3 regions of the Mixta intestinalis genome follow, and region 2 is predicted to be linked to each of the others. Evidence: predicted binding sites of a transcription regulator. Region 2 holds the regulator's gene; each other region holds the start of a gene.
The links. Region 2 encodes PhoB, which activates phosphate uptake and scavenging genes when phosphate is short. Its sites were predicted from a motif close to CTGTCATAAAACTGNCNNAT; they were not measured.

Region 1: the regulator PhoB is predicted to act here: its motif matches at 1,253-1,272, upstream of glpT (glycerol-3-phosphate transporter).
Region 3: the regulator PhoB is predicted to act here: its motif matches at 800-819, upstream of ugpB (sn-glycerol-3-phosphate ABC transporter substrate-binding protein UgpB).

What each region holds. Positions count from the first base shown of each region.
Region 1 covers NZ_CP028271.1:3,434,953-3,445,727, reverse strand. The annotation lists gene glpT (glycerol-3-phosphate transporter) at 1-1,128, opposite strand, end outside; gene C7M51_RS15905 (carboxylate/amino acid/amine transporter) at 1,487-2,332, shown strand; gene C7M51_RS15900 (hypothetical protein) at 2,370-2,618, opposite strand; gene C7M51_RS15895 (hypothetical protein) at 2,758-3,006, opposite strand; gene metR (HTH-type transcriptional regulator MetR) at 3,207-4,130, opposite strand; gene metE (5-methyltetrahydropteroyltriglutamate--homocysteine S-methyltransferase) at 4,357-6,627, shown strand; gene C7M51_RS15880 (dienelactone hydrolase family protein) at 6,748-7,584, opposite strand; gene udp (uridine phosphorylase) at 7,863-8,627, shown strand; gene rmuC (DNA recombination protein RmuC) at 8,725-10,272, shown strand; gene ubiE (bifunctional demethylmenaquinone methyltransferase/2-methoxy-6-polyprenyl-1,4-benzoquinol methylase UbiE) at 10,348-10,775, shown strand, end outside.
Region 2 covers NZ_CP028271.1:405,667-416,441, reverse strand. The annotation lists gene brnQ (branched-chain amino acid transporter carrier protein BrnQ) at 1-1,101, opposite strand, end outside; gene C7M51_RS01835 (cobalamin-independent methionine synthase II family protein) at 1,508-2,611, opposite strand; gene C7M51_RS01830 (PstS family phosphate ABC transporter substrate-binding protein) at 2,906-3,826, opposite strand; gene phoR (phosphate regulon sensor histidine kinase PhoR) at 3,838-5,157, opposite strand; gene phoB (phosphate response regulator transcription factor PhoB) at 5,172-5,861, opposite strand; gene sbcD (exonuclease subunit SbcD) at 6,066-7,295, shown strand; gene C7M51_RS01810 (AAA family ATPase) at 7,292-10,775, shown strand, end outside.
Region 3 covers NZ_CP028271.1:4,096,414-4,107,188, forward strand. The annotation lists gene livF (high-affinity branched-chain amino acid ABC transporter ATP-binding protein LivF) at 1-704, shown strand, start outside; gene ugpB (sn-glycerol-3-phosphate ABC transporter substrate-binding protein UgpB) at 916-2,235, shown strand; gene ugpA (sn-glycerol-3-phosphate ABC transporter permease UgpA) at 2,305-3,192, shown strand; gene ugpE (sn-glycerol-3-phosphate ABC transporter permease UgpE) at 3,189-4,034, shown strand; gene C7M51_RS18960 (sn-glycerol-3-phosphate import ATP-binding protein UgpC) at 4,038-5,111, shown strand; gene ugpQ (glycerophosphodiester phosphodiesterase) at 5,108-5,848, shown strand; gene C7M51_RS18970 (DUF2756 domain-containing protein) at 5,852-6,154, opposite strand; gene ggt (gamma-glutamyltransferase) at 6,345-8,093, shown strand; gene C7M51_RS18980 (pirin family protein) at 8,498-9,193, shown strand; gene gntR (gluconate operon transcriptional repressor GntR) at 9,380-10,375, shown strand; gene gntK (gluconokinase) at 10,515-10,775, shown strand, end outside.

The DNA.
Region 1 (10,775 bases), 1.7 Mb from region 2:
CGCCAGCTCCAGCGCGTGCAGCCCTATCAGCATTACCGGGCCGTAAATCAGAAAGCCGATAACAATCATACAGGCCGTATCGATGTCGGGATTACCCACCGGATTGAGCCAGTAAATTACGGTAGCAATGGTCACCAGCACCATAAAGAAAACGCCGGTTGCGCCGCGATTGCCCCGAAATACCTTATCCGACATCCAGCCGCAGAGTAGCGTGCCGGGAATGCCGGCATATTCATAGAAGAAGTAGGCCCAGGAGGATTTATCCAGCGCGAAGTGTTTCACCTCTTTCAGATAGGTCGGCGACCAGTCCAGAATGCCGTAGCGCAGCAGGTAGACAAAAACGTTGGCCAACGCGATATACCATAGCAGCCTGTTCGGCAGAATATAGTGCATAAAAATCTGCTTCGCGGTGAGCTCCTGCTCGTTCGCTTCGCTGTAATCAGGCGGATAATCCTCTTTGTATTCTTCCACAGGCGGCAGGCCGCAGGATTGCGGCGTGTCGCGCATTAAGGCAAAAGCAAACAGCGCCACAAGGATGGCGGCAAAAGCGGGCATATAGAATGCCGCTCTCCAGTCATTAAACCAGGCCATACCCAGCAGAAACAGCAGGGGAGGAATGCCGCCGCCAACGTTGTGGGCGCAGTTCCAGACGGAAACAATGCCGCCGCGCTCTTTTTGCGACCACCAGTGCACCATAGTGCGTCCGCAGGGCGGCCAGCCCATGCCCTGAAACCAGCCGCATATAAACAGTAGCGTAAACATCACCATAATGCTGGAAGTAGCCCAGGGCACAAAGCCCATTACCAACATCACCGTCGCGGCCAGGATCAGGCCTGCCGGCAGGAAAACCCGTGGATTGGAGCGATCGGAAACCGAACCCATAATAAATTTAGAAAAGCCGTAGGCAATAGAGATGCCGGAGAGGGCAAAACCTAAATCGCCGCGTGAAAATCCCTGCTCTACCAGGTAGGGCATAGCGAGCGCAAAATTTTTACGTACCAGGTAGTAAGCGGCGTAGCCAAAAAATATCCCGAAAAAAATCTGCCAGCGCAGGCGGCGATAGAGCGGATCGATATCCTCTTCTGCGATACGAGCTCGGTGTTGTGCCGGCTTAAAAATGCTAAGCATAGAAAGTCCTCCAAAAGCGCGATGAATAAGTCCTTAATACTACGAATAAAGCTGTTCCATCAGGTTATTGTGGAGCGCAAAGGATAACTAACGCCCTCCGGGCGGATTGTGAAGAAAAACGCAAATGTTTCATTTTTATGACAGAGTGACCTTATTTTTTCACAAAAATGCTTTTTTTAGACAGGCATTTCCGCTTCCGGAAGCGAGAGATGACAGAGCGCTATGCTCATTTTCCTGTCTGGCATGGATAAAGCACTTGCTAAAAGGTCAAAATAAAAACAGATGTCAACTAAATACTGGCTGAACAGATTGCCCGTTCCGTTACAATAGCTTTCTGTTTAACGAACTGGTGTGTTACGTGGCATTACTGATTATCACAACCGTTTTATGGGCCTTCTCTTTCAGTCTGATTGGTGTTTATCTGGCGGGGCAGGTCGATAGTGTCTTTTCCGTGCTGGTACGTCTGGGGCTGGCGGCGCTGGTTTTTCTGCCTTTCTTACGCTGGCGCGGCTATCGGGTTTCCACGCTGTTGCTTTACATGCTGGTAGGCATGATGCAGCTGGGCATCATGTATTTGCTTACTTTTGAAGCCTATCTCTACCTCAGCGTACAGGAGCTGCTGCTCTTTACCGTTATGACGCCGCTGTATATCACGCTGATTTATGACCTGATGAGCCGACGAGGTATTCGTCCTGGCTACGCGCTTAGCGCGCTGCTGGCAGTAGTGGGTGCGGCGATCATTCGTTATGACCACCTGAGCGAAAATTTCTGGACCGGTCTGGTGCTGGTACAGCTGGCTAACCTCTGTTTCGCTATTGGTATGGTGGGATATAAAAGGCTACAGGAGACGCGTCCAATGCCGCAGCATACTGCCTTTTCCTGGTTTTATATCGGTGCGCTGCTGGCGGCAACTATCGCCTGGTTTCTATGGGGAAATCCGCAAAAGCTACCCACCACCTCTGTGCAGTGGGGAATTCTGATCTGGCTGGGCATTGTTGCCTCAGGTCTGGGTTATTTTATGTGGAATTACGGTGCAACGCAGGTTGATGCCGGAACCTTAGGGATTATGAACAACATGCATGTACCTGCTGGCCTGTTGGTTAACCTGGCAATCTGGCAAGAGCAGCCTCGTTGGCTACCTTTTATTCTCGGTGGCGGGCTGATTATCGCCTCATTGTGGATTCATCGGCGCTGGATACGCTGAAAAATACCGGACTTCGAAAAGTCCGGTATTTCTTTAATTAGTTAACAAGGCGGCTCTGCAGATCGCCAAGAACTTTACTAAAGAAATCTTCGTAAGCTTTGCCGATACGGCTGCCGAAGTCTTTACCTACTTCTTTTGCCGCTTCAACATCATAACCTGTATTGAATACTTTATTCAGAGCAGCGGTCATTTCACCGAAATAATTACTGAAAGCGTTTGAATAAGCATCCTGGATTTTACCGGCACCGCTAACTTCCTGAACTTCAATAACTGATAATTCTTTCATTACTAATCCCTCTAAGAGTTAATATTTTTTTGTGGAGAATTTTTTTCCCCGCAGGCAATTATGCTTTTTAGCATTAAAGGATCAATTAACTAAGCATCATGGAATAGTTAATGATATAAGCACTGATTAATACTGTTGATTAGCTAAGAAGGCGGTTGCGAAGGCTTTCTAAAGTATCATTAATCCAGTATTCCACAGCCTGACCCAGGTGACTGCCAATTTGTTTACCCTGTTCTAAAGCTTCATCGTAGCTACATTCCAGACCAATCTTATCAGCCATTGACTTATTGAAATCACCAAAAAGTTTACCAAACACCTTTGATAAGGTGTTCTCAATTTTTCCCGCGCCGCTAACTTCGCTGATTTCAGCAATAGATAATTCTTTCATTAATAATTCTCCATAATCAGTATTTATATAACGGAGAAATCTTTTCTCCATAAGAGATTATGCGTTACAAAATATAAGGGTCAATTAATAAAGGGTTAGGGTTTAATTAATTTTATTGAAGCGTTAGTTAGATAATTTACGAATAATTAAAAGAATGTCTTAACTTTCCCGATGATTCCGCTTTCATCGGGAAAGAAAATTTAGCTTACCGATAGCGCGTGGCGTGAGGCATCACGTACAAAAGGAAGGTGATTACAGGCATGCTGGCGTGCTGAACGAATAAAGGCATCGGTGACCGGCTGCCGCTGTTCACCTTCACGTACCGCTGCATACAGGCGGCTCCACAGGCCATCACCCAGTGTTTTAGTGACAATCAATCCCTGACGCTCGAAACTTTCCACTACCCAGTGCGGCAGCGCGGCAATACCCATGTGCGCCGCCACCATCTGTATCAGCAGCAGCGTATTATCTACGCTTTTCAATGCGGGGCTGACGCCTGCCGGTTGTAAAAAGTGCCGCCAGATATCCAGCCGCTGCCGCTGCACCGGATAGATCATTAACACTTCCTGAGCGAGATCCTCCGGCATGATGGTCTTCACCTGCGCCAGAGGATGATCCGGTGCCAGCACCAGACGGACTTCAAAATCGAACATCGGTGAATAGTGCAGCCCGCTGCGCGGCAGAATGTCGGAGGTCAGAACGATATCCAGCTCGCCCTGCTGTAGCGCTGGCTGCGGGTCGAAGGTTACACCCGATTTGAAATCCACCACCACCTGCGGCCAGCTCTGGCGGAAGCTGTTCAGCGCGGGCGTCAGCCACTGGATGCAGCTGTGGCACTCAATAGCGATACGCAGCGTCGTCTGATGCGGTTCATGGCATGCCTGTAGCGCCTGCTGAATCTGCGGCAGTACCTGTTCCGCCAGCTGTAGCAAAATCTCACCCTGCGGCGTAAAGCGTAGCGGCTGACTTTTACGCACGAACAGACGAAAACCGAGACGCTGTTCCAGATCGCTGAACTGATGAGATAACGCTGACTGTGTCTGATGAAGCTGTGCCGCCGCCGCCGCCAGCGAGCCGGTATGCCTGAGAGCCTGTAACGTTCGCAGGTGCCTGATTTCGATCATGAGAGTCCTTCACATCGACAATGAACAATTTGCGCTTGAGGAATATACACTACCTGCAGATTATAGCGGTGTAAACATCTGGACGGCTAAACATCTTTACGTTTCGTCATTTTACGTTTGGGCAGCGTTCAATATCGAAGAACTGCGCCCGGTAGCGCAATGCTGACCGTACGTAAACTGACGATGCCGGTATCGCCAAATTAACAGGATTTGATGGAGAGACAGCATGACCATACTGAACCATACGCTCGGCTTCCCCCGCGTCGGTCTGCGCCGCGAACTGAAAAAAGCGCAGGAAAGCTACTGGGCAGGCACTATTAATCAGCAGGAGCTGCTGGCGGTGGGGCGCGAACTGCGTGCTCGTCATTGGCAGCAGCAGAAAGAGGCGGGCGTGGATATTGTGCCGGTAGGCGATTTTGCCTGGTACGATCATGTTTTAACCACCAGCCTGCTGCTTGGTAACGTTCCGGCGCGTCATCAAAATCACGACGGTTCGGTCGATCTCGATACGCTGTTCCGCATTGGGCGTGGACGTGCGCCCAGCGGTGAACCCGCAGCGGCGGCGGAAATGACCAAGTGGTTTAACACCAACTATCACTACATGGTGCCGGAATTTACTAAAGGGCAGCAGTTCCGCCTGGCATGGAGGCAGCTGCTGGATGAAGTAGATGAAGCACTGGCGTTAGGCCATAAGGTGAAGCCGGTGCTGCTGGGGCCAGTGACCTGGCTGTGGCTCGGCAAAGTAAAAGGCGAGCCGTTCGATCGTCTTAGCCTGCTGGATGCGATCCTGCCGGTATACCAACAGGTGCTGGCGGAGCTGGCGAAGCGCGATATTGAGTGGGTACAGATTGATGAACCGGCGCTGGTGCTGGAGCTGCCGCAGCCGTGGCTGGCCGCGTTTAAATCTGCTTACCAGGCATTGCAGGGCTACAGCAAGCTGCTGTTGACCACCTATTTTGACAGCATCGGCCAGAATATCGACACCATTCGTGAACTGCCGGTGCAGGGGCTGCACGTCGATCTGGTGCACGGTAAAGATGATATCGCCAGCCTGAATGCGCAGCTGCCGGATTCCTGGCTGCTTTCGCTCGGCGTAATTAACGGGCGCAACGTATGGCGTGCCGATCTGAGCAGCTGGTTTGAACGCCTGCATCCGCTGGTGGCACAGCGTCAGCAGCTCTGGATCGGCTCCTCCTGCTCGCTGCTGCACAGCCCGATCGATCTCAGTGCGGAAACCCGTCTGGATGATGAGGTAAAAAGCTGGTTCTCCTTTGCCCTACAGAAGTGCGGCGAACTGGCGCTGCTGAGCAAGGCGTTAAATAACAACGATGCCGCCTTGCTGGAGGCCTGGAGTGCGCCGATTCGCGCCCGCCGCAGTTCTTCGCGCGTACACAATGACGTGGTGGCTCAGCGTCTGGCGGCGATCAACGCGAAGGACAGCGAGCGTCAGAGCAGCTATGCCGAGCGTGTCAGAGCGCAACGTCAACGCTTTAATCTGCCGGACTGGCCGACTACTACTATTGGCTCTTTTCCGCAGACCACAGAGATTCGCGGCCTGCGCCTCGATTTCAGGCAGGGGCGGCTGGACAGCCATCATTATCGTACCGGTATCGCAGAGCACATTAAACAGGCGATCGCCGAGCAGGAGCGGTTGGGGCTGGATGTACTGGTGCACGGCGAAGCCGAGCGTAACGACATGGTGGAATATTTCGGTGAGCATCTTGACGGCTTTGTCTTTACGCAAAACGGCTGGGTACAGAGTTACGGTTCCCGCTGCGTGAAGCCGCCGGTGATTATCGGTGACGTCAGCCGTCCTGAGCCGATCACCGTGGAGTGGGCGAAGTATGCGCAGTCACTGACCGATAAGCCGGTTAAAGGAATGCTCACCGGCCCGGTGACCATCCTCTGCTGGTCTTTCCCGCGTGAGGATGTTTCACGCGAAACCATCGCCAAACAGATTGCGTTGGCGCTGCGTGATGAAGTGGCGGATCTGGAGAAAGCGGGTATCGGCATCATTCAGATTGATGAACCGGCGTTGCGTGAAGGCCTGCCGCTGCGTCGGTCTGACTGGGCGGCCTATCTGAACTGGGCGGTGGATGCGTTCCGCCTGAACGCGGCGGTGGCGCAGGATGATACGCAGATCCATACCCATATGTGTTACTGCGAATTCAACGACATTATGGATTCTATCGCCGCGCTGGATGCCGATGTGATTACCATCGAAACGTCGCGCTCCGATATGGAACTGCTGGAGTCGTTTGAGGAGTTTGACTACCCCAATGAAATCGGCCCCGGCGTATATGACATTCACTCGCCAAACGTGCCTGACGTCGAATGGATTGAAGCGCTGCTGCGTAAGGCGGCGAAGCGTATCCCGGTAGAGCGGCTGTGGGTGAACCCGGACTGTGGCCTGAAAACTCGTGGCTGGACCGAAACCCGTCTGGCGTTAGCGAATATGGTACAGGCGGCACGTAAGCTGCGGGCAGAAAAGGTTTAATTTACCGTGTGACTGCTGTGTCATTTACCGAAGCGCGGGACATTTTGCCTCTCTGTCTGAATATCCTGCGCCTCTGGTTTGTCTGTTGTTCTGGGGGCGCTGTCCGCCCCCTTTTTTGCCTCAGCGTACAGGCTTAACGCCATACTGATGAAACCAGACCAGCATTCGTTGCCAGCCATCCTGCGCCGACGCTTCGTGATAGCTGGGCCGGTAATCGGCGTTAAAAGCGTGACCCGCTTCCGGGTAAACCACAATCTCCGCCGTGGCGTTGGCATCCTTCAGCGCCTGACGCATGGTTTCCACGCTTGCTAATGGAATCCCTTCATCTTTCGCACCGTACAGTCCCAGCACAGGCGCAGTTAAATCCGTGGCAATATCCACTGGGTAGGAGGGCTGCTGCATCGTTTTTTCGCCGGTCAGACGGCCATACCAGGCGACGCCCGCTTTCAACTGCGGATTGTGTGCCGCATAAAGCCAGACGATGCGCCCGCCCCAGCAAAAACCGGTGATTGCCAGATTGCGCATATCGCCGCCGTGACGTGACGCCCAGTTGGCAACGTGATCGAGATCCGCCAGCACTTGCACATCAGGCACCTTGCTCACCAGCTGCTGAAACAGCTGCCCGATATCGTTGTAGTCGTTGGGATCGCCCTGACGGAAATAGAGTTCCGGCGCTATCGCCAGATAGCCTTCTGCCGCCAGACGACGACAAATATCGCGGATATGTTCGTGAACGCCAAAGATCTCCTGCACTACCAGCACTACCGGCAGCGGACCCGTAGCGTTTTTAGGACGGGCGAACCAGGCCGGCATGTTCTCGCCCTGGGTGTTGATGGTGGTTTCGCCACCTTCGATCGTCTCGCTGTCGGTGATGATAGCAGTAGCGGCGGCGGGCGATGCCGCAGGAGCGAACCCGCGATGACGCTCTTGCTGAGCCTGATGCTCTTCGTTCTTCATTGTTCTCTCCGTGCTGGTAGTAGCGCAATTCGGTAACTATAGCCAAAATCAGCCACAGGCTGCGGCATCTGTGTTTATCTTTTCTTTATCATCCGACGGGATAAAACCGCACGGCAGGTTATGGCAAAGCGATCAGACGGAGTGTTTTAATGTGACTAAAATCACATTAATTGCTTTATGAAATGTAATTTTCATTTTTACTAGTGATTTTATTCACATATTTTCCCGAATGCTTGCCGTAGAGTAGGGAAATTAAACGATTTTTCTCAGGAGGATTAATGGCTCAGTCAGATGTGTTTCATTTAGGACTTACTAAAGCAGACCTACAGGGTGCTACGCTGGCTATCGTGCCGGGCGATCCTGAGCGCGTAAAACGCATTGCCGCGCTGATGGATAATCCGCAGCATCTTGCCTCCCATCGTGAATTTACCAGCTGGCGTGCCGAACTGGACGGTAAACCGGTAATTGTTTGTTCAACCGGCATCGGCGGCCCCTCAACTTCTATCGCTGTAGAAGAGCTGGCGCAGCTGGGTATTCGTACTTTCCTGCGTGTCGGCACCACCGGTGCTATCCAACCTGATATTCAGGTGGGTGACGTGCTGGTGACCACGGCGGCGGTACGTCTGGACGGTGCCAGTCTGCACTTCGCGCCGATGGAGTTCCCTGCCGTTGCTGATTTCGCCTGTACTACCGCACTGGTGGAAGCGGCAAAAGCCTCCGGTGCGACACCGCATATTGGCGTTACCGCTTCCTCTGATACGTTCTATCCGGGGCAGGAGCGTTACGATACCTTCTCTGGTCGCGTCGTTAGCCGCTTCCAGGGTTCAATGAAAGAGTGGCAGCAGATGGGCGTGCTCAACTATGAGATGGAATCCGCCACGCTGCTGACCATGTGCGCCAGCCAGGGGCTGCGTGCCGGGATGGTGGCTGGGGTGATCGTGAATCGCACCCAGAAAGAGATCCCGGATGCGGCAACTATGAAGCAGACCGAAAGCAATGCGGTAGCAATTGTGGTTGATGCCGCGCGCCGCCTGCTGGCGTGATCCTCAGGGCCGACGCGCCGTCGGCCCGTTTTTAGCTGGACATTCCTGAGGTGCGCCTCTACCGTGGCTCTGTTTGCGACAGTAAGGAGAGAACGCGGTGGAGATTCAACTGATCGTCGGCGTCAGTTTCGCGCTGGCCGGTGGGCTGGCGGGCTGGCTGTTTGCCCATTTTCGCGCGCAGCGCGAACAGGCGATGCAGGAAACCGAACGGCGGCTGCTGGAGCAGGCGCTGGATCAGGCGCAGCAGCAGGAAGCCCGGCTGGAACAGCTGTTTCAGGCGGAGCGGCTACAGCGACAGCAGCATGAAAAAGAGCGCCTGGAGCTGCATGGTGCGCTCACCGCCGCGCAGGAAAAGCTCCAGCACTTCGATTACTGGCGCAACGAAAGCGAACAGCTGAGCCGCGAGTTACGCAACCAGCTGGAAGTGAACAGCGCCCAGGAAGCTGAATTACGCGAAGTGACCATCCGCCTCGAGGAAACCCGTCTTGCTGCTGAAGAGAAGCAGCGCCTGCTGACCAACAGCGAACAACGTCTCAGCGCCCAGTTTGAAAACCTTGCTAATCGTATCTTTGAGCAGAGCGGGCGGCGCGTGGATGAGCAGAATCGCCAGAGCCTGAACGGTCTGATTGCGCCGCTGCGCGAGCAGCTGGATGGATTTCGGCGTCAGGTGCAGGAAAGCCTGGGGCAGGAGGCGCGGGAACGGCACACGCTGGCCCATGAAATCCGTAATCTGCAACAGCTGAACGCGCAAATGGCGCAGGAGGCAATCAACCTCACTAAAGCGCTAAAAGGGGATAACAAAACCCAGGGCAACTGGGGTGAGGTGGTGCTGAGCCGTGTACTGGAAGCGTCAGGCCTGCGTGAAGGCCACGAATATGAAACTCAGGTAAATATTCAGGTGGATGCACAAAGCCGTATGCAGCCGGATGTGATTGTTCGCCTGCCGCAGGGCAAAGATGTGGTGATCGATGCCAAGATGACGCTGGTGGCCTATGAACGCTACTTTAACGCCGAAGATGAAATCCTGCGCGATCAAGCCATTGGGGAACATATCAGCGCAATCCGTAACCATATCCGCCTGCTCAGCCGTAAAGATTATCAGCAGTTGCCCGGTCTGCGTTCGCTGGACTATGTTCTGATGTTTATCCCTATCGAGCCGGCATTCTTGCTGGCTATCGACCGGCAGCCGGAACTGATCAGCGAGGCGCTGAAGCATAATATCATGCTGGTTAGCCCTACCACGCTGTTGGTAGCGCTGCGCACTATTACTAACCTCTGGCGCTATGAGCACCAGAGCCGCAACGCGCAGCGCATCGCCGATCGCGCCGCCCGGCTCTACGACAAAATGCGGCTGTTTGTCGATGATATGACCAGCGTCGGTCAACACTTCGATCGAGCGCAGGAGAGCTATCGCCAGGCGATGAAAAAGCTGTCGGAAGGACGCGGCAATCTTATCGCCCAGAGCGAAAGTTTTCGCCACTTAGGTGTAGAGGTTAAACGCAGCATTAACCCCCGATTAGTGGAGCAGGCACTACCGGAGAACGTGCTGTCCGACGAGGTGCAGGAAGAGGCTGAAACGCCGGAAAATGCACAGCAGCAGGGGGCTGCGGCCTGGCATGATACCCTGCGTCGGATACATGAATAACGCCGGGCTAACGTGCCTGACTACAGGGACTCTGTTACACTGCAAAGATATTTGATTGTGGAGCAGGTGAAGCACATGGCAGATGAATCCAGGGAAACGACACATTTCGGCTTCCGTACCGTAGCAAAAGAGGAAAAGGCGGAGATGGTAGCTGGGGTGTTTCACTCCGTTGCGGCGAAATATGACCTGATGAACGATTTGATGTCGATGGGCATCCATCGTATCTGGAAGCGTTTTACCATTGATTGCAGCGGTGTGCGCCGTGGGCAGCGCGTGCTGGATTTAGCCGGCGGCACCGGCGATTTAACGGCAAAATTCTCCCGTCTGGTAGGGGATACCGGACAGGTTGTATTGGCGGATATCAACAGCTCTATGTTGAAAATGGGGCGCGAGAAACTGCGCAACAACGGCGTCATTGGCAATGTCAGCTATGTACAGGCGAATGCTGAAGCGCTGCCTTTCCCGGACAACTATTTCGACTGCATTACCATTTCCTTCGGTCT
Region 2 (10,775 bases):
GCTTTTATTCCACCAGCTCAGCGTGAAACTCAGCACAATCAGCACGATGCAGGGCGGATAGATCGCCGTCAGCACCGGGATGGAGATCTGAATCAAATGGCTCAGGCCAAGATTGGACACCACCATTGAGAACAGGCCGAGAATAAATACCAGCGTCTTGTAGGAGAACGGCAGATACTGAGCAAAGAACTCCGCGCAGGCGCAGGTCAGGCCCACCGCCGTTACCATACAGGCGATGAAAATCAGCGCCGCCAGGAAGAAACTGCCCATACCACCGAAAGTATGCTGAACGTAGGCATGCAGGATCGCCGCGCCGTTAGCATTCTGGTCGGCCAGCGAACCGCTACCAGCACCCAGCTTAAACAGACTGAGATAGACCAGCGTCAGGCCAACGCCTGCGATAATCCCTGCCAGAATGGTGTAACGCGTCAGCAGGCTCGCCTCTTCGACACCACGAGAACGCGCGGCGTTAACGATAACGATGCCGAATACCAGCGCACCCAGCGTATCCATCGTGAGATAGCCGTTAACGAAACCGCTGGAAAACGCTGCATTTTGATAAGCTTCAGTCGCCGTAATTGACGTTCCCGCAGGCCACAGCAGCGCGGCAACGCCCAGCACGACCAGCGCGACGATTTTCAGCGGCGCAAGGATATGGCCTACCGTATCCAGCAGTTTGCCAGGATAGAGCGATACACCAATGACCAGCGCAAAGTAGATCAGGCTGTAGATGAACAGCGGCAGCGGGCCGTCGCCGGTTAATGGCGCAATGCCGATTTCAAAGGAAACGGTGGCGGTACGCGGCGTAGCGAACAGTGGCCCAACGGCAAGGTAACAAACCGTTGCCAGCAGGACGCCCGCGGCTTTACCGATCGGCGTACTGAGCGCATCGATACCGCCGCCTACGCGCGCCAGCGCGATAACCGTCATAACCGGAAGCCCAACGGCGGTAACCAGAAAACCGAGCGCCGCAGTCCAGACGTGTTCGCCTGACTGCAAACCAACCATCGGAGGGAAGATAATATTGCCTGCGCCAACAAACAGGGCGAAAGTCATAAAGCCCAGCGCAATGATGTCTTTCGACGTTAAACGATGTGTCATAGAACCGTATTGCCTGTTACTGATGTTGCGGTGGATGTTGTGTTAAGTCCTGTCGCACCCTCTCTGCGCTAAAATTATTATCGCTTCAGGCAATAACCTAAGTTTATGCATATTCACGACGTGGGGCGCAGTTGGTTTGAGCTGCTTTATTCTTTTCACAGAGGGAAACCGCGATAAGGAGGATAAGTAAAACGTTTATAGCGGCGAAAGGCAATACAGGATTGGAAAAGCAGAGTGATATAGTGAATATAAGCCCTACGACAGATAATCACTTCAAAGTATGCCGTAAGCACATTACATGATATGACTTTCTTTTTATTAACGCGGCGTAATTTTCTGCGTTTATCTACGGCAAAATGCACAAAAGGCGCGTTTTCACGCGCCTGGCTGCACAAATTTACGCCAGTTACCAGACGTTTTTTGCGATATCCACCACCAAACGCAGTTTATCCCACTGCTGCGCCTCGCTGAGGTTGTTCCCCTCTTCCGTTGAAGCGAAACCGCACTGTGGGCTCAGGCAAATTTGGTTAATATCAACATATTGCGTAGCTTCTTTGATCCGTGCTTTGACACTCTGCGGATCTTCCAGCTCACCCTGCTTGGTAGTGATCAATCCCAGCACCACCTGCTGATGACCCGGTTTGATAAAGCGCAGCGGTTCAAACCCTCCTGAACGCTCGTTATCGTACTCCAGAAAGAACGCATCGATATTTACGCCGCCGAAAAGAATTTCCGCCACCGGCTCATAGCCGCCTTCAGAAATCCAGGTGGAGCGGAAGTTACCGCGGCAAACGTGCAGACCAACGGTCAGATCGGCAGGCTTATCTTCCAGCGCTTTATTCAGCACCCGGGCGTAGGTGTGCGCCAGCTCATCCGGGTTATCGCCGCGCTCACGAATCTGCTGCTTCTGATCTTCCGAACAGAGATAGGCCCAGACCGTATCATCCAGCTGCAAATAACGGCAGCCAGCGTCGTAAAACGCCTTAATCGCATCGCGGTAAGTCAGCGCCAGATCGTCAAAATAGTCGGTCAGATCGGGATAAACTTCAGCGTCGATCATTTTACGCCCGCCGCGAAAATGCAGTACGCTCGGGCTGGGAATAGTCATTTTCGCTACCGCATCGCCGCTGATGCTTTGCAGGAAACGGAAATCTTCCAGCATGGGATGATCGCCGAAACCCAGCTTGCCGGTGACGCGCACGCCGCGTGCTTTTGTCTGGATACCGTTAAACTGGATGCCCTGCTCCGCTTCGTAGCGCTCTACGCCCTGTAAGCCATCAAAGAAGTCGAAGTGCCACCAGGCACGGCGGAATTCACCATCGGTGACAACCTGTAGTCCGGCAGCGCGCTGCTGTTCAACGACATGACGAATTTCTTCATCTTCTACACGACGCAGCGCGGCGGCATCGATTTCGCCCGCGGCAAACTGCTCACGCGCGCGTTTAATCGCGGCGGGACGTAAGAAACTGCCAACCACGTCGGCGCGAAAAGGGGCGGTTGTTCTTTGCATGTTGTTCAACTCCTGTTACGAGGCGATCCCGCCCCGTTGATTTACCGGTGAAATAGTTTCAGCTTATTATTTTAAGACTTCTGGATGTCTATATGTCTGAAACCAGCGTCGCACGTCTTTCATCAGGCGGCAAGGGAGGAAATTTCATGCCACATGAAATTTTTTCACGATCGCCGGTAAACGGCGATTCAGATAGCATAAATGAAGAATAATTTACCTGTGCCAGGGGCTAATAAAGGAACAGAATCCTTCGCGCCTGACTGGGCACAAATCCATAATAGATTGCGGCACAAGTCAGGGTGAGAGTAGCGCCTTTGCCTGCGCAATTTGTTGTTCAGAAAGCGGCAGATAACCCGCCTGGCTTACCAGCGCCTGGCCCTCCGGCGACAGCACCTGATGCAGAAATGCGGCAGTGAGCGGCTCCGGAGCCTTACCCGGCGGCTTATTAATATAGATATAGAGCGGGCGCGCATAGGGATAACGGCCACTGCGAATGGTCGCCGCATCGGGCATTACCGCCGCGCCCTGTTTTGCCAGCGCCAGCATCTTAACGCCGCTAATATGAAAACCGAAGCTGGCATAGCCGATGGCGTTCAGGTTTCCGGCTACGGCCTGCACCACCGCTGCCGAACCGGGATATTCACCTACGTCATTGCGAAAATCGCCGCTGCACAGCGCCTGCTGTTTGAAGTAGCCCCAGGTACCGGAAGCGGAGTTTCTGCCGAGCCGTTGTAACGAACGCTGCCGCCAGCCGGGCTGGGTAAGTTGCAGATCGCCCCAGGTACGCGGTGCAACCGTTGCCCCGCAGCGACGGGTCACGGAGAAAATGGCATCAAGCTGCTGTGCGTTAAGCTGCGTCAGTGGATTATCCTGGTTAACTACCACCACCAGCGCATCCAGCGCTACCGGCACCGCCAGCGGCGGATAGCCGTAACGATGCTCAAACAGCTGTCGCTCCGAAGGCTGCATCGGGCGGCTCATGGCACCCAGCTGCGCCGCACCGGCAGCCAGCGCGGTTGGCGCAGTGGGGGAACCCGCCGCCTGCACCTGCACGTTAACGCCGGGATATTGATGGTTAAAACTTTCGCCCCACAGCGCCATCAGGTTGCCGAGCGTATCAGAACCGACGCTGCTAAGGTTGCCCGCCAGAATAGCGGGCTTCGCCTGTAACGCGCCGGAAAAAAGCAGCAGCGCTGCGATGATGATATTTTTCATGCCTGCATCCATCAGGGTTTGGGCGTCGCATTGTCCGGCAGAGGCTGGCTGACAATCAACCTTGGCGGCAGAATAAAGCTGAAGCAGGTCTCCTGATGCGGCTCGCTGGTGATATTCAGACGCGATCCATGATGGCTTAAGGCATGCTTGACAATCGCCAGCCCCAATCCGCTGCCACCGGTCGATCGCGATCGTGCCTTGTCGACGCGATAAAAACGCTCGGTCAGGCGCGGCAAATGCTCTGGCGCGATGCCCGGCCCGTTATCCTTCACCGCAAACAGCGCGCCCTGTTTATTATGTAGCCAGCTAACCTCAATCCGCGTCCCTTCCGGCGTATGATTAACCGCATTGTAGACCAGATTAGAGATGGCGCTGCGCAGCTGCTCCTCATTGCCGCAAACTTTCAGCTGCGGATCGGTATTGAACACGATTTGATGCCGTCCGTTGCTGAGGGTTTCCGCCTCGCGCTGTAGCAGGCGCAGCATCATCGGAATATCCACTTTCTCCGCCAGATCGATAGCAGGCGCGGCTTCAATACGCGACAGGGTCAGTAGCTGCTTCACCAGCCCATCCATGCGCCGCGTCTGCTCTTGCATTGTATGCAGCGCCTTTTCACGCGCTTTACCTTCCAGCACCGCATCGCTCATCATCTCCAGGTAGCCCTGCAATACCGTTAGTGGCGTGCGCAGCTCATGGCTGACATTGGCAAAAAAGTTGCGCCGCGCCCCTTCAAGCTGATGCATTTGCGTTACGTCGCGTGCCACCAGCAGCCACTGGCCTTCGCTGTAGGGCATCACGCGAAATTCCATATGCAGCTGATTATTCATCACCAGCGTCAGCGGACGAGAGAAATCCTGCTGGCGCAGGTAGCGTGAAAACTCCGGATAGCGCAGCAGATTAAGAATATTTTGCCCGTTATCTTCCGGCCAGCGCAGGCCCAGATGCTGCTGCGCCAGTCCGTTACACCAGAAAATCGTGCCTTCATCGGTGGTCAGTACCACCGCATCGGGCAGGGATTCCGCACCGCTGCGGAAGCGTTTAATCAGGTTGCCCAGCTCACGACGGCGGCGACGGTTGCGCAGCTGCATCTGATAAAGGCCATAAAACAGCGGTTCCCAGCTCGCCTGTCCGGTAGGCGGCGTCATGGTACGATCGACCCACAGCCAGTGCGACAGGCGCAGCAGGTTCCAGAAATGCCAGCCCAGCAGCAGCAGCACGGCAGCCAGCAAAAACCAGGGTAGTCCGCCAGCGAGCAGGCCGAGCAGCATCGCCGGCAGGCAAACCAGCAGCAGTTCCAGTAAAAGTCTCTTCCAGGAGAGGCGTTCCAGCACGAGGCAGACTCCGGTCAGTAACGAGCGGAGAAACGATACCCCGTTCCACGCACGGTTTGCACCATTCTGTCGTGTCCGGTCAGCTCCAGCGCCTTACGCAGGCGGCGAATGTGCACGTCCACCGTCCGATCTTCGACATAAACGTTGGTGCCCCAGACGTTGTTCAGCAGCTGCTCGCGGCTGTAAACGCGTTCCGGGTGCGTCATAAAGAAATGCAGTAATTTATATTCGGTCGGCCCCATCTCCAGCGGCGTGGTATCGGACATCACCCGATGCGACGAAGGATCGAGACTCAGCCCCTGAATTTCAATCACCTCTTCCACCGCCATCGGCGAAATCCGGCGCATTACCGCCTTAATGCGCGCCACCAGTTCTTTAGGCGAAAAGGGTTTAGTAATGTAATCATCGGCCCCCACTTCCAGGCCGCGCACGCGATCTTCTTCTTCGCCGCGCGCCGTCAGCATCATCACCGGAATATCACGCGTCATCGCCTCGCGCTTGAGATGTTTAATAAACTGTATGCCGCTGCCGCCCGGTAGCATCCAGTCCAGCAGGATCAGATCGGGCCAGGGTTCGATAAGCAGGTTGACGGCGCTGTCATAATCATCTGCCTCTATCGGCTGATAATCGTTCTGTTCCAGGACGAAACATAACATTTCCCTGATAGGGGCCTCATCTTCGACAACCAGAATGCGCTTAGCCATTATTGCTCCTGCGAATGTGACGCGCTGTCACGGGTATGTGCGGCGTCATTATGCGTCAGTTTTATGACAGATTTATGAAAAATGCACGGCCTGCCCGCGCCAGAAATAACCTTTTTGTAACACATCCAGCACGCATTTTCCGTGGTCTGCGCGCGGGCTCTGGTTATAATCGCCCCCGGCGTTCTGCTTTTAGCTGGGAGTTCTATGCGCATTATCCATACCTCAGACTGGCACCTCGGTCAGTTTTTCTATACCCGCAGCCGGGCGGCTGAACATCAGGCCTTTTTTCACTGGCTGATTGATCGCGTGGAAGAACATCAGGTGGATGCGGTCATCGTGGCGGGCGACATTTTTGATACCGGCTCGCCGCCCAGCTATGCACGTGAACTTTATAACCGTTTCGTGGTGGATTTACAGCGTACCGGCTGCCAGCTGATCGTGTTAGGCGGCAACCACGATTCAGTGGCAACGCTCAATGAAACGCGTGCGTTACTTGCCTGCCTTAATGCACAGGTCATTGCCGCCGCCAGCGGCGATCCGCAGGAGCAGGTGCTGACATTGACCACGCGCCAGGGCGAACCAGGCGCTATTCTCTGCGCGATCCCGTTTCTGCGCCCGCGCGATATTATGCGTAGCCAGGCGGGCCAGTCCGGTAAACAAAAGCAGCTGACGCTGCTGAACGCCATCACCGATTACTATCAGCAAAGCTATCATCACGCACGCGCTCTGAGCCAGCAGGCAGAACAGCCGCTGCCGGTCATCGCCACCGGTCATCTGACCACCGTCGGCGTCAGCAAAAGCGATGCGGTACGCGATATTTATATCGGCACGCTGGACGCTTTTCCGGCGCAGGCCTTTCCGCCCGCCGATTATATCGCGCTGGGTCATATTCATCGCCCGCAGCGCATCGCCAACAGCGAACATATTCGCTACAGCGGATCGCCGCTACCGCTCAGCTTTGACGAGCTGGGCAGCGAGAAAAGCGTATTTCTGGTGAGCTTTGCCGGGGGTAAACTGGAGCAGGTCGAGGCGCTACCGGTGCCCTGTTTCCAGCCAATGCAGACCATCAGAGGCACGCTGGCGGAGATCGAAGCGCAGCTGCGACCTTTCGCCGATCTTAGCCGCGCGCAGCCAGTCTGGCTCGATATCGAAATCACCACTCAGGAATATTTGCATAATATGCAACAGCATATTCAGGCGCTGACCGAGGGGCTGCCGGTTGAGGTGCTGTTGATGCGCCGCAGCCGCGAGCAGCGCGAGCGTGCGCTGGCACGTCTGCAAAACGAGACGCTAAGCGAATTGAAAGTAGAAGAGGTTTTTGAGCGGCGGCTTGAGCAGGAAGAGAAAACGGATGAGATGCAGCTCCGGCGCATACGTCATCTGTTCAGCGACACCCTGGATCGGCTACAGCAGGGCGAGGAGAGCCAGCCGTGAAGATTTTATCCCTGCGCTTTAAAAACATTAACTCGCTGCGCGGCGAGTGGAAAATTGATTTTACCCGCGAGCCGTTCGCCAGCAACGGTCTGTTCGCCATCACCGGCCCTACCGGTGCCGGAAAAACCACCCTGCTCGACGCCATCTGTCTGGCGCTCTATCACGAAACCTCGCGGCTGGGAAAAATCTCCCAGACGCAAAATGAACTAATCAGCCGTGATACGGCAGAATGTCTGGCGGAAGTGGAATTTGAAGTTAAGGGCGAGGCCTGGCGTGCTTTCTGGAGCCAGAATCGCGCGCGTGGCGCGACAGATGGCAATTTGCAGGCACCACGCGTTGAGCTGGCACGCTGTAAAGACAACGTCATTGTGGCTGACAAGGTGAAAGATAAGCTGGAGATCGTTACCCAGCTGACCGGGCTCGATTTTGCCCGCTTTACCAAGTCAATGATGCTTTCGCAGGGGCAGTTCGCCGCCTTTCTTAATGCCGATGCCAACGATCGCGCCGAACTGCTGGAGGAGCTGACCGGCACCGAAATTTACGGTCAGCTGTCGGCGCGCATCTTTGAACAGCACAAGCTGGCGCGTATTGAGTTGGATCGGCTACGGGCGAGTGCGGCAGGCATGGCGCTGCTGGACGCCCCGGCGCGTCAGCAGCTGGAGGAGTCGCTTCAGGCGCTGGCGCAGCAGGAGCAGGCGCTGCAACAAAAGTTAGCGATTGCTCGCCAACAGCAACAGTGGCTCAGCCAGCAGCAGCGGCTGGAGCAGGAAAAACAGCAAGCTGACGAGGCACAACGTCAGGCAGAGAACCAGTGGCAGCAGGCGGAACCGCTACGTCAGCGGCTGATACGAGCGGAACCGGCAGAAAAACTGCGCCCGCTCTGGCAGCAGCGTCAACAGCTACAGCGGGATCTGCAGCAGCTACAGCAGCAGACGCAGCAGCTTTCCGCCTCGCTGCAACAGGCAAGTGAGCAGCTACATACCTTGCAAAGCCAGCAGTCACAGGCGGAGCAGGAGAATCAGCGACTGCATGAGGCGTGGCGTCAGCAGGAGAATCTGATCAATGAACAGGTTATCCCGCTCGACCATCAGATCGACACGCTGGCGCAGCAGTTTGCTCTACAACAGCAGAGCCTGAACGAGAATCAGCAGGCACAGCAGCAGCGCCAGCAACGTCAGCGCCAGCTCAACGACGAACAGCAGGCGCTGCTGGCACAACAGGCGCAGGAGCAGCGCTGGCGCAGCGCTAACGGCAAGATCGCTGACTGGGGCGAGCAGCTGGGCGGCTGGCGCGAACGTTTACAGCAGCAGCGGCAGTCGCAGCATAACCTGAAAGCGCTGGAGGAAAAACAGCGCCAGCATCAGCAGCAGCAGCATGAACAACAGCACCAGCTGGCGCAGCTAAAAGCACAGGCCACTCCGCTGGAAAACGAACTGAAGAGCGCGCGCCAGCAGGTTGCACAGGCTGAGCAAGCGCTTACTGTATTACAACAGCAGCAGCCGGAAGCGGCGCTGCGGAAAAAACTGGAGCACCATCAGCAACAGCGCCCGCTGCGGCAAAAGCTGGCGATTTGCTTTTCCGCCCTGCGCCCGCTGCGCCAGCGCCACATCCAGCAGCAGCTGGAATTGCAGACGCTGGATGAACAGATCCTGCATCAGACGCAGCAGCTGGAGCAGCACCGCCAGGCCTGGCGGGAAAAGCACCAGCATCGTTTCGACCTGGAAAAGCGGCTGGAGCTGGAGCAACGCATTATCAGCCTGGAACAGGAGCGCAACAGGCTTATTGCCGGAGAGCCATGCCCGCTGTGCGGCGCAACGGAGCACCCGGCGGTAGAACATTATCAAACCCTGACGCTGACGGAAAACCAGCAGCGTCTGGAGGCGATACGCCAGGAAGAGGATCGGCTGCGTATTGAAGGCGTGACCTGCGGCGAACAGCTGAAAGCGTTGCAGCAACAGCAACAGCGGCTAAACCAGCAGCAACAGGCGCTGAGCGCTGAGCTAACGCGTCAGCTGGACGAGTGGCAAACATTGCTTGCCGCCGCTGGCTTAACGCTGGCACCGGAAGAAGAGAACAGCCTCCATGACTGGCTCACCCAGCAGGAGGCGCAGGAAACGGAGCTGCGCCAGCAGCTGCAACAGCAGGAGAACGCGGCCCGCACCTTGCAACAGGTGAAAGAGCAGCTGGCGGCGTGCCAGCAGCGCTGGCAGCAGCAACAGCAGGCACAACAGTTGGCGGAGCAGCAGCTGGGCCATCTTCAGCAACAGCAGCTGGAACGGGAGCAGCAGCATCAACAGCTATGGCAGGAACAGCAACAGCTAACCGCCGCGTTACAGCAGGAGCTGGCGCAGCACCAGCTGACGCTGCCGGAGCCACAGGCGTCAGAGCTCTGGCTGGAGACGCGACAAAACGAATGGCGGCGCTGGCAGGAAAGTGAGCAGCTACTTGCCGATCTTTCAGCGCGGCTGGCGGTGTGCGAGACCGCGTTACGCAGCGTCAACGATGAGCTGGCGCAGCTGACGGAACAGCAACAGCGGGCTGACAAACTGGCGCAGTCGCAACGGCAACAGCTACATGAATTGCGCCAGCAGCGCCATCAGCTACTGGGCGATAATAAAGTGGCGGACGTGCGCCAGCAGTGGCAGCAGCGCCTGTTGCAGGCCGAGACGCGCTACCGCGAACAGCAGCAGCGCTGGCAGCAGGGGCAGGATCGCTTAAATAATCTGACCGGACAGCATAATTCACTAATTCAACAGCGGGACGGTGCCGAAAAACGCTGTACCGAATATGAAACCCGGTTTATCCAGGCGCTGACGCAGAGCGACTTCAGTGATGAGGCCGCCTTTCATGCCGCGCTGCTGGATGAACAGGAGGCGCAACAGCTGCGCGCAGCAAGCCAGCAGGCGGAGGCGCGCCGTCAGCAGGCCAGTGCGCTGGCACAACAGGCTCAGGTGCGGCTGGCGCAGCATCAGCAGGCACGCCCCGCCGATCTTAACGTTACGCTACCCGAACTGGAAAGCGAGCTGGCAGCGCTGGAACATCAGCTGCACGCTAACGCGCGCCAGCAGGGACAGCTACGTCAACAGCTGGAAAGCGACGATACGCAGCGTCAGCAGCAGCAAAGCCTGCTGCGGCAGATTGAAGATAACGCGCAGCAGGTAGAAGACTGGGGTTACCTTAACCAGCTGATCGGTTCCAGCAGCGGCGATAAGTTTCGTCGCTTCGCCCAGGGCCTGACGCTCGATCATCTGGTCTGGCTGGCGAACCAGCAGCTTAACCATCTGCATGGACGCTATCTGCTACAGCGCAAATCTGTCGATACGCTGGAGCTACAGGTAATGGATACCTGGCAGGCTGACGCCAGGCGCGATACGCGCACCCTCTCCGGTGGCGAAAGTTTCCTGGTGAGCCTGGCGCTGGCGCTGGCACTCTCCGATCTGGTCAGCCACAAAACCCGCATCGAATCGCTGTTTCTTGATG
Region 3 (10,775 bases), 1.0 Mb from region 2:
CGATTTTAACGCTCAGCAACGTCAGCGCGCACTACGGCAAGATTCAGGCTCTGCATCAGGTCAGCCTGCATATTCAGCAGGGAGAAATCGTTACGCTGATTGGTGCCAACGGTGCCGGAAAAACCACGCTGCTCGGCACGCTGTGCGGCGAACCGCGTGCGTCCGAAGGAACGGTCACCTTTGACGGTAAAGCGATCACCGACTGGCAAACGGCGCGTATCATGCGCGAGGCGATCGCCATTGTGCCGGAGGGACGGCGGGTGTTTTCACGTATGACGGTGGAGGAAAATCTGGCGATGGGCGGCTTCTTTGCCAGCCGCCAGCAATACCAACAGCGTATCGAACGTGTATACCATCTTTTTCCGCGCCTGCTGGAGCGACGGGTACAGCGTGCCGGTACCATGTCCGGTGGTGAGCAGCAAATGCTGGCTATTGGACGTGCGCTGATGAGCCAGCCGCGCCTGCTGCTGCTGGATGAGCCGTCGCTTGGTCTGGCACCAATCATCATTCAGCAAATTTTCGAGACTATCGAGCAGCTGCGTCAGGAAGGCATGACTATCTTTCTGGTAGAGCAGAACGCTAACCAGGCGCTGAAGCTGGCCGATCGCGGCTACGTGCTGGAAAACGGGCGCGTGGTGCTGGAAGATAGCGGCGATGCGCTGTTGGCGAATGAGGCAGTGCGTAGCGCCTATCTGGGCGCGTAACAAGAGGCTGCCCGGTTGGTGCCGGGCAGCCGCTTTAATCTTTCATACCAGGCGGCGCAGGCCGCCATTTCATCAGGCCAGGCTCTGCAATCTGGCTGTCATTTCTCCGTCATTTAACGGTTATCTTTCCGTCATTTTCCCGTGTCATGTTACTTCGCGAACTGAAAAAAACCTGATTTCGTACAGACCTACAATGTCACAGGAAAATGATATGTCCTCTCTTACGTTTCGTCATACGGCTCTCAGCGTGCTGCTGGGGCTGGCTCTGAGCAGCAACGCCCTGGCCGCGACGGACATTCCGTTCTGGCACTCAATGGAAGGCGAATTAGGTAAAGAAGTGGATTCGCTGGCAGCACGTTTCAACCAGGCTCATCCCGATTACCACATCGTTCCGGTCTACAAAGGCAACTATGAGCAGAGCCTGGCGGCGGGCATCGCTGCGGTTCGTACCGGCAAAGCACCGGCGATTTTACAGGTTTACGAAGTTGGTACCGCCACCATGATGGCTTCGCGCGCTATCAAGCCGGTCTATCAGGTGTTTAACGATGCGGGCATCAGGTTCGACGAGAGCCAGTTTGTGCCAACGGTTGCTGGTTACTACACCGAGGCAAAGAGCGGTCATCTGCTGTCGCAGCCGTTTAACAGTTCCACGCCGGTGCTTTATTACAACAAAGACGCGTTTAAAAAAGCGGGACTCGATCCTGAACAGCCGCCAAAAACCTGGCAGCAGCTGGCAAAAGATACCGCAGCGCTGCGTAAAGCGGGTATCAGGTGCGGCTATGCCAGCGGCTGGCAGGGCTGGATTCAGATTGAAAACTTCAGCGCCTGGCACGGCCTGCCGGTAGCGACGGAAAACAACGGCTTCGGCGGCACCAGCGCGCAGCTGATTTTTAATAAACCGGAGCAGGTGCGCCATATCGCCATGCTGGAAGCAATGAACAAGGAAGGGGATTTCACCTATTTTGGCCGTAAGGATGAATCTACCGAGAAGTTTTATAATGGCGACTGTGCGATGACCACCGCCTCCTCCGGCTCGCTGGCGGATATTCGTCAGCACGCCAAATTCAGTTACGGCGTAGGCATGATGCCTTATGACGAGAGCGTGCCCAACGCGCCGCAAAACGCCATCATCGGCGGTGCCAGCCTGTGGGTAATGCAGGGCAAAGATAACAACACCTATAAAGGTGTCGCGGAGTTCCTGCAATTCCTGACCCAGCCGGAAATTGCCGCCGAATGGCATCAAAAAACCGGCTATCTGCCAGTGACAAAGGCCGCTTATGATTTGACGCGTCAGCAGGGCTACTATGCGCAAAATCCCGGCGCGGATATCGCCACCCGCCAGATGCTGAACAAGCCGCCGCTGCCGTTCACCAGGGGGCTGCGTCTTGGCAATATGCCACAGATCCGCACTATCGTTGATGAAGAGCTGGAGAGCGTCTGGAGCGGCGGTAAAACGCCACAGGCAGCGCTGGATAGCGCCGTACAGCGCGGCAATCTGCTGCTGCGTCGCTTTGAGCAACAGGTGAAATAACCCTGAGTCGGGCGGCGCGAGCGGCCCGGCGCGTTGCTGATTTTTACCAGCCTGCTATGGAATGACTTCATGTCCAGCTCTCGTCCCGTTTTTCATTCGCGCTGGCTGCCGTGGGCGCTGGTGCTGCCTCAATTGCTGATTACGCTGATTTTTTTTATCTGGCCCGCCGGGGAAGCGCTCTGGTATTCGGTGCAAAGCGTCGATCCGTTCGGCTTTTCCAGCACCTTTGTTGGCCTGGAGAATTTCCGCCGCCTGCTGGATGACAGCTATTATCTGGCCTCTTTCTGGACCACGCTGCTGTTCAGCGCGCTGGTGACCGGCTGCGGGCTGATGATTTCGCTGCTGTTCGCCGCGCTGGCGGATTATGTGCTGCGCCTGCGCCGCTTCTATCAGACGTTGCTGCTGCTGCCCTATGCGGTAGCGCCCGCGATCGCGGCGGTGCTGTGGATGTTCCTGTTTAATCCCGGCATCGGCCTGATTAGCCATTTTTTGCATGAGCTGGGCTACAGCTGGAACCATGCGCAGAGCAGCGGTCAGGCGATGTTTCTGGTGGTGCTGGCTTCGGTCTGGCAGCAGATCAGCTATAACTTTCTGTTTTTCTTCGCGGCGTTACAGTCAATTCCGCGCTCGCTGGTAGAGGCTGCCGCCATTGATGGTGCCGGGCCGCTGCGGCGCTTTTTTCATCTCTCGTTGCCGCTGATCGCGCCGGTGAGCTTCTTTTTGCTGGTGGTCAATCTGGTCTACGCCTTTTTCGACACCTTCCCGGTAATCGATGCGGCAACCCAGGGCGGGCCGGTACAGGCAACCACCACGCTGATTTATAAAATCTATCGCGAAGGGTTTGCCGGGCTGGATCTCTCCTCCTCCGCCGCGCAGTCGGTGGTCCTGATGTTGCTGGTAATCATGTTAACGGTGATCCAGTTCCGCTACGTCGAACGTAAGGTGCGTTATCAATGATTGAAAACCGACGCGGGCTGGATATTTTCAGCCACCTGATGCTGACTCTCGGCATCTTAACCATCCTGTTTCCGCTGTGGGTGGCGTTTGTCGCCGCCACGCTGGACAACCAGCAGATTTTTCAGGTGCCGATGACGCTGATCCCCGGCAACCAGCTATGGCATAACCTGCGTGAAATCTGGCTGCATGGCGTCAGCAGCAACAGCGCGCCAATGAGTGTGCTGTTGATCAACAGTACGCTGATGGCGCTGGGCATTACGTGCGGCAAAATCATCGTCTCGATCCTGTCCGCCTTTGCGCTGGTCTGGTTCCGCTTTCCGCTGCGTAACCTGGTGTTCTGGATGATTTTTATCACCCTGATGCTGCCGGTAGAGGTGCGCATCTTCCCAACGGTAGAGGTGGTGGCGAATCTTCAGCTGCTCGACAGCTACAGCGGCTTAACGCTGCCGCTGATGGCGTCGGCAACCGCTACCTTTCTTTTTCGTCAGTTTTTTCTTTCGCTGCCGGATGAGTTGATAGAGGCGGCGCGTATTGACGGCGCGGGGCCGATGCGTTTTTTCCGCGATATCGTACTGCCGCTGTCGCGTACCAATCTGGCGGCGCTGTTCGTGATTACCTTTATCTACGGCTGGAATCAGTACCTCTGGCCTATTTTGATCACCAGCGACGCGCAGATGGGCACGGCGGTAGCCGGGATCCGCAGTATGATCTCTTCCGGCGAAGGCACAACGCAGTGGAATCTGGTGATGGCGGCGATGCTGCTGACGCTGATCCCGCCGATCGTGGTGGTGATGGTAATGCAGCGGGCATTTGTGCGTGGTCTGGTTGAAAGCGAGAAATAAACAATGGCAGCAGTCACACTTCAGGCCGTCACCAAATCCTGGGATGGCAAACAGCAAATTATTCAGCCGCTGGACGTGGCAATTGATGATGGCGAATTTATGGTGATTGTCGGGCCATCCGGCTGTGGTAAATCGACGCTGCTACGGATGGTGGCGGGGCTGGAGCGCGTCACCAGCGGCGATATCTATATCGACAGGCGGCGCGTTACCGAGCTGGAGCCAAAAGATCGCGGTATCGCCATGGTTTTCCAGAACTATGCGCTCTATCCACATATGACGGTGGAAGAGAATATGGCATACGGTCTGAAAATTCGTGGCATGGGACGCGAGCAGATCCGCCAAAAGGTAATGGAGACGGCGCGCAGCCTGGAACTGGAGGCGCTGCTTAAACGACATCCACGCGAGCTTTCCGGCGGCCAGCGCCAGCGGGTAGCAATGGGGCGCGCCATCGTGCGCGAACCGGCACTGTTTCTGTTCGATGAACCGTTATCTAATCTGGACGCACGCCTGCGGGTGCAGATGCGCCTGGAGCTACAGCTGTTGCACCGACGCCTGCAAACTACCAGCCTCTATGTTACCCACGATCAGGTTGAGGCGATGACGCTGGCGCAGCGCGTGATGGTGATGAACAAAGGGATTGTTGAGCAGATCGGCACGCCGGTTGAGGTTTACGAGCGGCCCGCCACGCGCTTCGTTGCCAGCTTTATCGGCGCGCCTGCAATGAACCTGCTTGAGGGCATTTTCAGCCATGACGGCACCGCCTTTACGTTGGCAGATGGCATGTCTCTGCCGCTGGCGACGGCGAGAAAGCGCTGGGCGAATCAGACGGCAACGCTGGGTATTCGTCCGGAACATATCAGCCTGAGTCGCCAGCAGGCGGGCGGCGTGCCGTTAACCGTTGAAACGCTGGAGCTGTTGGGTGCCGATAATCTGGCGCACGGGCGCTGGGGTGGCAGGCCAGTTGTGGTACGCTTGCCGCATATTGAGCGTCCCGCGCCGGGCAGCACGCTGTGGCTGCATCTGCCTGACAAGGCGCTGCACTTCTTCTCTACCGATGATGGAGCTCGTCTGGAATGAATACTCATCCCTGGCCTTATCCGCGTATTGTCGCGCATCGCGGCGGCGGCAAACTGGCACCGGAAAATACCCTGGCAGCGATTGATGTGGGTGCCCGCTATGGTCACACCATGATTGAGTTTGACGTCAAGCTGTCGCGTGACGAGCAGCTCTTTTTGCTGCATGACGATACGCTCGATCGCACCAGCAACGGCTGGGGTATTGCAGGCGAACTGCCGTGGGAAAAGCTGGCATTGCTGGATGCGGGCGGCTGGTTCGGCAGCGCGTTTGAAGCGGAACCTCTGCCTTTACTGACGCAGGTTGCGGCCCGCTGCCGCCAGCATCAGCTGATGGCTAATATTGAAATCAAACCGACTACCGGCTGTGAAGTTGCAACCGGACGTGCAGTGGCGCTGGCGGCGCGTGAACTCTGGCGTGGAGAAACGCCGCCGCTGCTCTCTTCATTTTCTTTCGCTGCGCTGGAAGCGGCGATGCAGGCGGCCCCGGAGCTGCCGCGCGGTTTGCTGCTCGATGAATGGCATGATGACTGGCTGAATATGGCACAGCAGCTGGATTGCGTATCGCTGCACCTTAATCATCGTCTGCTGGACGCGGAGCGCACTGCGGCTATCAGGCAGGCTGGTCTGCACATTCTGGTTTATACCGTGAATCAGCCCGCACGCGCCCGTTTACTGCTGGAATGGGGCGTGGATGCGATCTGCACCGATCGCATCGATATCATCGGCCCCGATTTCTGACGCTTAGCGGCTATCCTGCTGATTAATCGGCGGATAGTGCGTTGCGTTGCCTGGCTGTGATTGCTGTACGCGTTGCTGCGTGCTGTTGCGCTGCTCCTGTAGACGACGCTGGGTTTGCTGCGTTTGCCATTGTTGATCCTGGCGCAGCCGGTTTTGTTGCTGAATTTGATTTGACTGCATCTGGTTTTGCAGCCGCTGCTGGCTGGGATTATAGCCAGGCTGATTCGGGTTATTGTTGTTATTCAGCGTATCCGCCATACTGCTCAGCGGCAGCAGCGCGATAAACATCAACAGTAATTTCTTCACGATCTCCTCCTTCCGGGGCGGCGAGCCAGAACGGCGGCATTGCCCGTTAACCTGTTTAAGTCTAACTCACCCTGCGCTATCGGCCTGCTAATTCCGGTTAATTTGCGTTATCTCTCGTTTTTTTGGCTTAGTTTGTGCATGTTTATAAAGAGCAAACATAATGTAAAAAACAATAACAAGGGTAAACACAATGCAAAAAAGAGTGAAGGGATGGGGGCTGGCTGCTGCGCTGCTGGCATCAGTATGGGGCGCACCGGCATTGGCGCTGGTGCAGAATGCACCGCCGGTTTCATATGGCATCGAGGCAGATACTTTTCATCCGGTCAGGGCGCAGCAGGGGATGGTGGCATCGGTGGATGCGCTGGCTACGCAGGTTGGAGTCGATATTCTTCGTCAGGGTGGTAACGCGGTGGATGCGGCGGTTGCCGTTGGCTTTGCGCTGGCGGTGACGCATCCACAGGCGGGTAACCTGGGCGGCGGCGGTTTTATGCTGTTGCGTACCGCGGCGGGCCATGTCACCGCTATCGATTTCCGTGAGATTGCGCCAGCGCGTGCCAGTCGCGATATGTTTCTCGATAAACAGGGCAATGCCGACAGCAAACTCTCGCTGACCTCGCCGTTAGCCTCCGGTACGCCCGGTACGGTAGCGGGCTTTGCGCTGGCGGCGGATAAGTATGGCACTCTGCCGCTGAGCCGCCTGCTGCAACCGGCGATAGATCTGGCGCGTAAGGGCATTGTGGTAAACGATGCGCTGGCTGACGATCTGAATACCTACGGCAAGGAAGTGCTGCTGAGCCACGACAACAGCCGGGCAATCTTTTTCAAGGCGGACGGGACGCCTTATCAAAAAGGCGAGCGTCTGATACAGGAGAACCTTGCGCGCAGCCTGTCGCTGATTGCCCAACAGGGGCCCGATGCCTTTTATAAAGGCGATATCGCCGATGAGATCGCAGCGGAAATGGCACAGCATGGCGGGTTGATCGGCAAGGAGGATTTAGCCAGCTATCGCGCCCTGGAGCGCCAGCCAATCGGCGGTAGCTATCGCGGCTACCAGATCTTTTCGATGCCGCCTCCCTCATCCGGCGGTATCCATATTATTCAGATCCTGAATATTCTGGAGAACTTCGATCTGGCAAAAATGGGCTTTGGCAGCGCCGATGCCATTCAGGTAATGGCGGAGGCGGAAAAGTACGCCTACGCCGACCGTTCGGAATATCTGGGCGATCCCGATTTTGTCAAAGTGCCGTGGCAGGCGCTGACCAGCAAAGCCTATGCGAAATCGCTGGCGCAACAGATCGATATCGCCAAAGCGCGCCCCTCGGAACAGATCAAACCCGGTAAGCTGGCACCTTACGAGAGCAACCAGACCACGCATTTTTCCGTGGTGGATAAAGCAGGCAATGCGGTTGCCGTGACTTACACGTTGAATACCAACTTTGGCAGCGGCATTGTCGCCGGAAAAAGCGGTATTTTGCTGAACAACGAGATGGATGATTTCTCCGCTCGTCCCGGTACGCCGAATGTTTATGGCCTGGTCGGTGGCGAAGCCAATGCCATTCAACCCGGCAAACGCCCGCTCTCTTCTATGTCGCCGACTATTGTGGTGAAAAATGGCAAAACCTGGCTGGTTACCGGCAGCCCCGGCGGTAGCCGCATTATCACTACCGTGCTGCAAATGGTGGTCAACAGCATCGATTTCGGAATGAATGTGGCGGAAGCGACCAATGCGCCGCGTTTTCATCATCAGTGGCTGCCGGATCAGCTACGGGTTGAGAAAGGTTTTAGCCCGGATACGCTGAAGCTGCTGAGCGCGAAAGGGCAGAACGTTCAACTGCTGCCGGCGATGGGCAGCACGCAAAGCATTATGATCGGGCCGGACGGCAGGCTGTACGGCGCTTCCGATCCGCGCACGCCAGACGATCTGACGGCGGGATATTAATAAACCAAAACCTCCATTCAACGAGGTCTTACCGTTGATGAAGTCGCTTAAGCGGAGAAATAAACAAGAAAATTACCAGAAAGGGGTTTACAGACGCGAATGATAATGATTATTATTGCCATGCACTCCGGCGAGACTTGTTAAGGCTCACTGCGAAGGCACGACATTGCTCACATTGCTTCCAGTATTATCTTAGCCAGCCGGGTGCTGGCTTTTTTTTTGCCCGTCGGTCTGGGCATTTTCCCCGTTGCCGTTTCCTCCATGCTTCATCAATCTGCTTGTCCCCTCTTTATCGGGCAGCGGGAAAACCATTCATTTTTTTTGAACAGAGAGGTGAAGTTTTTCAGCTATCATTTGCTCTGCTCCAGGCCCAGACTATAAAAAAACGTTGAGGAGCATTGAACATGATTTACTTACGCAAAGCTGAAGAACGCGGTCATGCCAGTCACGGCTGGCTGGATAGCTGGCATACATTTTCCTTTGCCAACTACTACGATGCCAACTTTATGGGCTTCTCCGCGCTGCGGGTGATTAATGAAGATGTGATCGATGCGGGTCAGGGTTTTGGTACGCATCCGCATAAAGATATGGAAATTCTGACCTACGTGCTCTCCGGCACCGTCGAGCATCAGGATAGCATGGGCAACAAAGAGCAGATTCCGGCAGGTGAGTTTCAGATTATGAGCGCCGGTACCGGCGTGCGGCACTCTGAATATAACGCCAGCAGCAGCGAACCGCTGCATCTGTATCAGATCTGGATTATCCCGGAAAAAACCGGCATTGAGCCGCGTTACGAGCAGCGCCGCTTTGCCGACGTACAGGGTCGCCAGCTGATTTTGTCACCCGATGCGCGTGAAGGTTCGCTGAAGGTTTATCAGGATATGACGCTGTCGCGCTGGGTGCTGAAAGCGGGCGAAAGCGATAGCGTTGCGCTGGATGCATCGCGCCGCATCTGGATTCAGGTGGTGAAGGGCGATGTGCAGGTAAACGATCAATCGGTAACTACCAGCGATGCGCTGGCAATTTGGGATGAAAGTACGCTGACGCTGAAGGCGAGCAGCGATGCGGAAATCCTGCTGTTCGATCTGCCGCCGGTGTAATCATAAAACGTTAACGTGCTTTAAGCCGCCGCTCATTCTGTCCGGCGGCTTTTTTCATTGTGATGAAATAAGACCGCCGACATTCGCTTTGGCGCAGCTGCAACCATCGTCACGTTTTCCCCGCTCGTGACGGCTGGCTTTTTTTTGTAAACTCAGCCCCATCTCTCTCTGCCCAGCGAATCCATCATGAAGAAAAAAAGACCCGTGCTACAGGATGTTGCCGATCGCGTCGGCGTGACGAAAATGACCGTCAGCCGCTATCTGCGTAATCCGCAACAGGTCTCTGCCGCGTTGGGGGCGAAAATTGCCGTCGTGCTGGATGAGTTGGGCTACATTCCCAACCGCGCGCCCGATATGTTATCAAACGCCACCAGCCGCGCTATCGGCGTGCTGCTGCCCTCGTTGACCAACCAGGTATTCGCCGACGTGCTGCGCGGGATTGAAGCTGTTACCGATGGCGCGGGTTATCAGACGCTGGTGGGCCACTTCGGCTATAACGCGGAAAAAGAAGAATTACAGCTGCGCTCTCTGCTGGGCTGGAATATCGATGGCCTGATCCTCACTGAACGCACCCATACGCCCGCCAGCCTGCGTATGATTGAAACTGCCGGAATTCCGGTGATTGAGATGATGGACAGCGTTTCCCCCTGTCTGGATATGGCGGTTGGCTTCGATAACGTTGAGGCGGCGCGTCAGATGACGCACGCGATTCTGGCGAAAGGGCATCGCCATACCGTTTATCTCGGCGCGCGGCTGGATGAGCGTACGCTGCAAAAAGAGCAGGGCTACGCGCTGGCGATGCGCGAGGTGGGGCTGGAGCCGCGCAGCGTCATGATGGAGGAAGCCTCCTCGTTTAGCGCGGGCGCGATGCTGCTGTGCGAGGCGCGGCGACGCTATCCGCAGACCGATAGCCTGTTCTGTACCAATGACGATTTGGCAATCGGTGCTATGTTTGAATGTCAGCGCCAGGGATTACGCGTACCGGAGCAGATGGCGATTGCCGGTTTTCACGGACACGATATTGCCCACGTGGTGACGCCAAGACTGGCGACGGTATTCACCCCGCGTGAGCGCATGGGACGTGAGGCGGCGACGCTTCTGCTGGCACGCATCGGCGGCGATAACAGCGTGCATCAGCCCATCGACGTAGGCTTTGAAATTGAGGAAGGGGAGAGCATCTGAATCGGATGTTTTTTTGAACCTGCTCACAATTCCAGGCTTTTCCTGCCCGACGGGTTGCGCTGAGAAGCGCACGTACTGAGAATGGATACGCCAATGTTATCGGTAACATTTGCATTTTCATCTGCCGGAGCCAACTACAATGCAAACTCAGTCGCCGTCACATCATGTTTTTATCCTGATGGGCGTATCGGGCAGCGGTAAATCCGCCGTTGCTTATGAAGTCTCGCACCAGCTGAAAACCGCGTTTCTTGACGGCGATTTTCTCCATCCGCGTGCCAATATCGAAAAAATGGCCCACGGCCATCCGCTAAACGACAGCGATCGTCAGCCCTGGCTACGGGCAGTCAACGATGCGGCTTTTGCCATGCAGCGCACCCAGGCCGTTTCGATTATCGTTTGC